Regions from separate parts of the Zavarzinia sp. genome, predicted to be linked through region 1. Evidence: riboswitches for the same ligand, from Rfam matches in the RefSeq annotation. Region 1 holds a riboswitch; the other holds the start of a gene.
The links. Region 1 has a riboswitch for cobalamin ahead of WAZ62_RS17570 (DUF1636 family protein). Riboswitches for the same ligand answer to the same signal wherever they lie in the genome.
Positions count from the first base shown of each region.

Region 2: linked by a shared signal. The riboswitch ahead of WAZ62_RS07015 (TonB-dependent receptor plug domain-containing protein) and the one ahead of WAZ62_RS17570 (DUF1636 family protein) in region 1 are both predicted to bind cobalamin.

Region 1 covers NZ_JBAQRT010000315.1:1,551-5,253, reverse strand. Annotated here, with positions in the region: partial or broken gene WAZ62_RS17580 (cobaltochelatase subunit CobN) at 1-63, opposite strand, end outside; gene cobW (cobalamin biosynthesis protein CobW) at 71-1,081, opposite strand; gene WAZ62_RS17570 (DUF1636 family protein) at 1,085-1,441, opposite strand; cobalamin riboswitch at 1,533-1,745, opposite strand; gene cobO (cob(I)yrinic acid a,c-diamide adenosyltransferase) at 1,787-2,407, shown strand; gene WAZ62_RS17560 (cobyric acid synthase) at 2,407-3,703, shown strand, end outside.
Region 2 covers NZ_JBAQRT010000130.1:2,945-6,647, forward strand. Annotated here, with positions in the region: gene WAZ62_RS07005 (hypothetical protein) at 13-831, shown strand; gene WAZ62_RS07010 (type I restriction-modification system subunit M N-terminal domain-containing protein) at 767-994, opposite strand; cobalamin riboswitch at 1,165-1,381, shown strand; gene WAZ62_RS07015 (TonB-dependent receptor plug domain-containing protein) at 1,615-3,555, shown strand; gene WAZ62_RS07020 (DUF7676 family protein) at 3,555-3,703, shown strand, end outside.

The DNA of each region.
Region 1 (3,703 bases):
GCCGAGATCGGCCGGCCGGGCGGCCTCGTCGAGGCCATGGCTTTCGCGGAAGACGACATGCATGGCGGGATCAGACGCCGAGGCGGCGGCGGATCGCCGCTTCGTCGAGATCGCCCCGCTCGGCGATGACGACGAGGCGGGAGAGACGGGGGCCGTGCCACGGCCGGTCGAACTGCATCCGCACCCGCGCGCCCACGGCCTGGACGAGAAGGCGCATCGGCTTGCCGGCGACGGCGACATGGCCCTTCACCCGCAGGATGCGCCGGTCGCGGGCAAGCCCCGCGATGGCCTCGGCCAGGGCCTCCGGGTCCGTAACCTCGCCAAGGTCGATCACGGTCGAGGCGAAATCGTCATGCTCGTGATCGTCGTCGCCATCGTGGTGGGACGGGCGGGCGGCGATGTCGTCTTCCGCGGCAGCGTCGAGGCCCAGCACCACGCGGGGATCGATCACGCCATCGGCGAGGGTGAGCACCGGAAGCGTGCGGGGCGCCTCGGCCGCGATCAGGGCGCGGGCGGCGGCGACGCCGGCCTCCCCGGCGAGATCGGGCTTGGAGAGGAGGACGAGATCGGCGCAGGCGATCTGATCCTCGAACACTTCCGACAACGGGGTTTCATGCTCGCTGTCGACGCTCGCCGCGATGTCGGGCGCGAAGCGTCCCAGGGCCACGGCTTCCGCGTCGGCGAGGGCGATCACGCCGTCGATGGTGACGCGGCTGCGGATGTCCGGCCAGTCGAAAGCCTTCAGTAGGGGCTTGGGCAGGGCAAGGCCCGATGTCTCGATCAGGATGTGATCGGGTCGCCGGGGCAGGGCCAGCAATTTCTCGATCGTCGGCAGGAAATCGTCGGCGACGGTGCAGCAGATGCAGCCATTGGCCAGTTCGACGATGTTTTCCGCCGGGCAATTCTCGTCGGCGCAGGCCTTCAGCAATTCGCCGTCGACCCCCAGGGTGCCGAATTCATTGACGAGGACGGCCAGCCGCCGTCCCCCGGCATGGGCCATCAGATGGCGGATGAGCGTGGTCTTGCCGGCGCCGAGAAAGCCGGTGACGATGGTGACGGGGGTTTTCGCGAGATCGGCCATGGCTCAGAACTCCCGCGGGGGCATGCGGGCGATCACGTTCCGGCGAAAGAGCTCGGGACGGTCGCGCCAGGGCACGATGCCGTCGGCGCTGCCGGCATAGAGCGCGGCGCCTTCGAGCAGGGGACCAAGATCGGTTTCGGGGGCGATGCCGCCATAGACATAGGTCCAGCGCCCCGGTCCGGCCAAGGCGACGGCGCAGCCGCGCGAACAGGCGGACAGGCAAGTCACGGGCGCGACCACGACACCCTCGGGCGCGCTGTGCCGAGCGGCATCGTGCAATCGCGCGCCGGCGCAGCTTTCACCTTCGCCCACCGCGCGATGGACACGGCAGGTGATACAGACATGTAGCGTTACGGCCATCCCCGGTCCTTCGCGCAAGAGGCAAAGGGGTGGGGCCGAAGGGGGACGCGCGCATGCGTCCGCCTGCCGGTCGCGAACACCCCGTTCGCCCGATCAGAAACACGCGCTGGCAGGTCTCCCGGCTTGCGGATTCAGGAATTTCTTCCAGCGGGCGTCCACCTTCCCGGCCTTTCGGCCAGTGGCTTGGACGACCTCTCCGGTCACGGTCGCGGGGGCGGCTGCGCTTGGGGACCCCTTGGGGGGTTTCCCTGTCGCATTCCCTCTTCGCCTGTCATAAACAGGAACCAGCGCGGCCCCAAGAGAGGCCGCCTCCAGCGAATTGTCAAGGCCTTCGGGGGAGTGAACATGACGGCGACGACCGGCGCGGACGCGGCGGCGCACACAGCGAAAATGGCCCGGGTCAAGGCCGCGCGCGACCGCATGACGGCGCAGCGGCAAGGCGAGAAGGGCCTGATCATCGTCCATACCGGCACCGGCAAGGGCAAGAGTTCGGCCGGATTCGGCATGATCTTCCGCGCCATCGCCCACGGCATGAACTGCGCCGTCGTCCAGTTCATCAAGGGCGCGCGCGACACCGGTGAGCGCCGCCTGATCGAGGCGCATTTCCCCCAACTCTGCCGCTTTCACACCATGGGCGAGGGCTTCACCTGGGAAACCCAGGACAAGGCCCGCGACATCGCCGCCGCCCGCGCCGGCTGGGACAAGGCGAAGGACCTGATCCGCGATCCCACCATCCGCATGGTGCTGCTCGACGAGATCAATATCGCGCTGCGTTACGATTATCTCGACCTCGCCGAGGTGCTGGCCTTCCTGCGCGACGAGAAACCGCCCATGACCCATGTCGTGCTGACCGGGCGGAACGCGAAGCCCGAGCTGATCGAAATCGCCGATCTCGTCACCGAGATGACCCTGGTCAAGCACCCCTTCCGCTCCGGCATCAAGGCCCAGGCCGGGGTGGAATACTGATGCGCGCCCTGATGATCCAGGGCACCGGCTCCAATGTCGGCAAGTCGCTGCTGGTCGCCGGCCTGTGCCGGGCGGCGCGGCGGCGCGGCATCGTCGTTGCCCCGTTCAAGCCGCAGAACATGTCGAACAACGCAGCCGTCACCGCCGACGGCGGCGAGATCGGCAGGGCGCAGGCATTGCAGGCGCTGGCCGCCGGGCTCGAGCCCATCGTCCACATGAACCCCGTCCTGCTGAAACCCGAAAGCGAGACGGGCGCCCAGGTGATCGTGCAGGGCAAGCGGCGGACGACCACCCGCGCCGCCGATTACGCCGCCCTGAAGGCGGGCCTGATGGCCAGCGTGCTGGAGAGTTTCAACCACCTGGGCACCATCGCCGATCTCGTCATCGTCGAGGGGGCGGGCAGCCCGGCGGAGGTGAACCTGCGCGCGAACGACATCGCCAACATGGGCTTCGCCCGGGCGGCCGGCGTACCCGTGATCCTGGCCGGCGATATCGACCGGGGCGGCGTCATCGCCCAGCTGGTCGGCACCAGAGCCGTGCTCGACGCCGCCGATGCGGCGATGATCCAGGGCTTCCTGATCAACAAGTTTCGCGGCGATCCCGCCCTGTTCGAGGAGGGTTACCGCCAGATCGAGGCGCGCACGGGCTGGCGCGGTTTTGGCGTGCTGCCGCATTTCCCCGCCGCCGCCCGCCTGCCGGCGGAAGACGCCCTCGACCTCGAGCGGGCGGGTGCTGGCGGAACTTTACGCATCGCCTGCCTCGCCTTCTCGCGCATCGCCAATTTCGACGATCTCGACCCCTTGCGCCTCAGCCCCGGCGTCGACCTCACCATGGTCCGGCCCGGGCAGGCGATCCCGGGCGATTGCGCGCTGGTGATCCTGCCCGGCAGCAAGTCGACCCGGGGCGACCTCGCCTTCCTGCGGCGGCAGGGCTGGGACATCGACCTCGCCGGCCATGTCCGGCGTGGCGGCCATGTGCTCGGTATCTGCGGCGGTTACCAGATGCTGGGCCGGCGCATCGCCGACCCCCTGGGCATCGAAGGCCCGCCGGGGGAAGAGGCGGGCCTTGGTCTTCTCGATGTCGAGACGGTGATGACCGAGGACAAGCGCCTGACCCGCGTCACCGGCAACCATGTCGCCAGCGGCCTTGCCGTCGACGGCTATGAAATCCACATCGGCCGGACCGAGGGGCCGGACCGGGCGCGGCCCTTCGCCCATGTCGCGGGCGCGGCGGAGGGTGCGACCTCGGCCGATGGCCGCATCATCGGCAGTTATCTCCATGGTCTCTTCACCGCCG
Region 2 (3,703 bases), on a different contig from region 1:
TATTTGTCTGATATGGACACGAACAGCAACATATTTCTCGCCAGCGACCGCCCGCCGATCAGCGCGCGGACCCTGATCCTCGACCTGCTGGACACAGGCTCGCCGCCGGATTTCTCGACCCGGGAGCTGGTCCTCGCGGGCGCCGCCTTCGGGCTGGAGGCAACCGGCATCCGCACCGCCCTGACCCGGCTGCGCCAGGAAGGGCGCGTGCGCGCGCTGGACCGGGGGCGCCACGCGATCGGCGCGAAGGCGGAGCCGTTGCAGCACCGGATCATGGGCTGGCGCGAGGTTCAGCGCCGACAACAGCCGTGGCGCGACGGCTGGCTGCTCGCCATCGCCGGCCCGCGGGAGCGGGCTCATCGCACCGCCTGGCGCCACACGGTGCAGGCCCTGAACCTCGAAGGTTTCGCCGAGGCGGAGACGAATATCTGGGCCCGGCCGGACAATCTGGACGGCGGCGCCCCGGCCATGCGCCAACGGCTGCTCGCCCTCGACGGCGCGCCGAGCCTGCTGGTGGTCGAGACCGGTCCCCTGGATGATGCGCGGCAGCGACGTTTCGAGACGCTGTGGCCGGTGACCGACCTGCGATCCGCTTACGCCGGACTGTCCCGGCGCCTGGCGGCCAGCGCCGCCCGCCTGCCGGACCTGCCCCTGATCGAAGCGGCTGCGGAAACCCTGCTGACCGGGCGGGAGGCCATTCGCGCCATCATCCGCGATCCTCTGTTGCCGGCGGCGCTATGCCCGCCGGATGCCCTGTCGGCCCTGATCAGGGCCATGGACGATTACGACCGGCGCGGCAAGGCGATCTGGCGACGCTATCTCGGCTTTTAGGGAAACCCGCCAGCACCGCCGGCTTGGCCGGGGCCGGAACGCAATCGAGGTGGTGCAGCACGGTGAAGGGCAGGATCACCTTGCCATAATCGGCCAGCTTGTAATCCCCGCGCAGCAGGCCTGCGACGGCCCAGATGAAGGCAGAAAGTGTCTGCCGACTCATGCCCTGTCTTGCTCCTGCGCGCGGGACGTCGCCACCCGGCCTGATCGGCGGTGGCGGCCGCCATCCTTCTTCAATATTCGCCGCCGGACACTATCGGGTGAAAACGGGCCGGGACCATTTCGGCCCCGCGTCCCGATTTCGCCATTGACGTAAATCCCGCGGCTGCTAACAATCCCCCTTGCTTTGGTGGTTCCATGGTCCTTCGGGACCGGGATTAAAAGGGAACGACGGAAGGTGCCTTTGGGCATCGGGCCGTGGCTGTCCCCGCAACTGTGAGCGGTGAGTCCGCACCCCATGTCACTGACCGTGCGCCTTCGGGCCGGTCGGGAAGACGGTGCAGGACAGAGATCCGCGAGCCAGGAGACCTGCCACCAGGGGCATCACTTTACCGCCGGTCGGGTGAACCGGAGGTAGCGGGCCAATCCGTAGCAGTGATGCGTCCATAGGCGCCGTCTCGGGTGGGGGAGTCCTCTCCTCGCCGCCGATTTCGGCATCTTTCGCACGGACCGTGGCAACCGGCCCGCGATGGCGCTCGTCTTTCGCCTGCCCGCACCTGCGGGCGGGGCAGGATGCGTGCGCCCGAAATCCGCCCGCGCCTGCCCGGAATGCTGGGGATCACCATGTCACGGCCTGTATCCTTCCTTGTCACCGCCTCCACCCTCGCCCTTGTCCTTGGCGGCAACGTCCATGCCGAAGAGGCCGAACCGCTGCCCGCCGTCTCGGTCAGCGCCAATCTGGGCGAGGCCACTCCCCTGACCGCGGTCGGCAGCGCGGTCACCATCATCACGGCCGATGAACTCGAGGCGAAACAGATCCGCGTCGTCTCGGACGCCCTTCGCCTCGTGCCCGGGGTCGCGGTCAATCGCACCGGCGCCATCGGCAACCAGACCCAGGTGCGCATCCGTGGTTCGGAAGGCAATCAGACCCTGGTGATGATCGACGGGGTTGTCGTCAATAATCCCGCGTCATCCTCGGAATTCGATTTCGGCCACCTGCTGACGGAAGGCATCGAGCGGATCGAAGTGCTGCGCGGGCCGCAGAGCGCGCTCTATGGCTCGGATGCCGTCGGCGGCGTGATCAACATCGTGACGAAGAAGGGCCAGGGCGCATCCCGCGTGACCGCCAGCGTCGAAGGCGGCAGCCAGGGCACGATGCTGGGCACGGTCTCGGCCGGGGCCTCGGGCGAGGGTTTCAGCATCCATGCCGGCACCACCGGCTCGCTGACCTCCGGCACCTCTTCCGCCGCGTCATGGCGTGGCAATGGCGAGGATGATTCCTATCGCGGCGTGACCTCCCATGTGAACGCCAGTTTCGATCCCTCGAAGCTGCTGGGCTTCGACCTCGCCTTCCGCGACACTCATTTCAAGGGCGAATACGACGATTTCGGCCTGCGCCCGGGCGATACCACCAGCCCGCTGCAATATGCCTATGACGCCAACTCCGGCTCGCGCGGGGACGAGACCTTCGGCCGCGCGCAGGCCCGTCTGTCGCTGCTGGACGGCAGCTGGCGCCACAAGCTGGGTCTCAGCCATTTCCGCGCCGATACCGATTACCTGAAGAACGGCGCCGTCACCTCCTCCTCGAAGGGGGAGACGACGACCTATGACTACCAGACGGATTACACGCTGGACACGCCCGCCCTGGCCGCGTCCCATCTGTTCACCTTCGCCTATCAGCACAAGCGCGACGAAATCGATTCATACGTCGAGGCGGAGGTCGATCAGGATTCCTTCGTCGGCCAGTATCAGCTCAGCCTGTTCGAGGACCTGAGCCTGACCGGCGCCATCCGCCGCGATGCTCACGATCTGTTCGATGACGCCAATACCTATCGCCTGACCGCCGCCTATTTCCTCGACGCCACCGACACGAAGTTCCGCGCCTCCTATGGCACCGGCGTGAAGAACCCGACCATCAACGAGCTCTACGGTTACGGCAGCACCTACAAGGGCAACCCCGACCTGAAGCCCGAACGCGGCAAGGGCTGGGACGCCGGCATCGACCAGAGCTTCCTGTCCGACCGGCTGAGCCTCGGCCTCACCTATTTCGACCAGCGGATTTCGGACGAGATCGGCACGACCTATGTCTTCGACGCCGGCAGCGGCACTTATGTCGGCACGCCGATCAACGACAGCGCCACCTCGCGCCATCGCGGCGTCGAGGTCGAACTGACGGCCCGGCCGGTCGATGCCCTGACCCTTCGCCTGTCCTACAGCTACACCCATGCCCGCGACGGCAAGACCGGCCTCGCCGAGGTACGCCGCCCGGCCAACCAGGGCAGTTTCGACGCCACCTGGCGCTTCCTCGAGAACAGGGCGAGCGCCAGCCTCGGCCTCGTCTATACCGGCGACTTCACCGATGTCGTCTACACCAGGACATGGTCGTCACAGGCCCAGAACATGGACAGTTACATCATCGCCAATCTCGCGGGCAGCTACGAGCTGACCGACAATGTCGAGCTTTACGGCAGGGTCGAGAACCTGTTCGACGAGGAATACGAAGAAGTCTATTCCTACGGCTCGCTCGGTCGCGGGGCCTATGCCGGCGTGAAGGCCAGCTTCTGATGAGCGCGCTCTCCCGCGTCGCCGACGAGCCCGGCACCGGCAAGATCGAGATCTTCCCCCTGCCGACCGATGCCGATTTCCTGCACGGCCTGCTGACCCGCCTGTTCGAAGCGCATTGGCTCGAGATCGTCTTCGGCCCCTGCGTGCA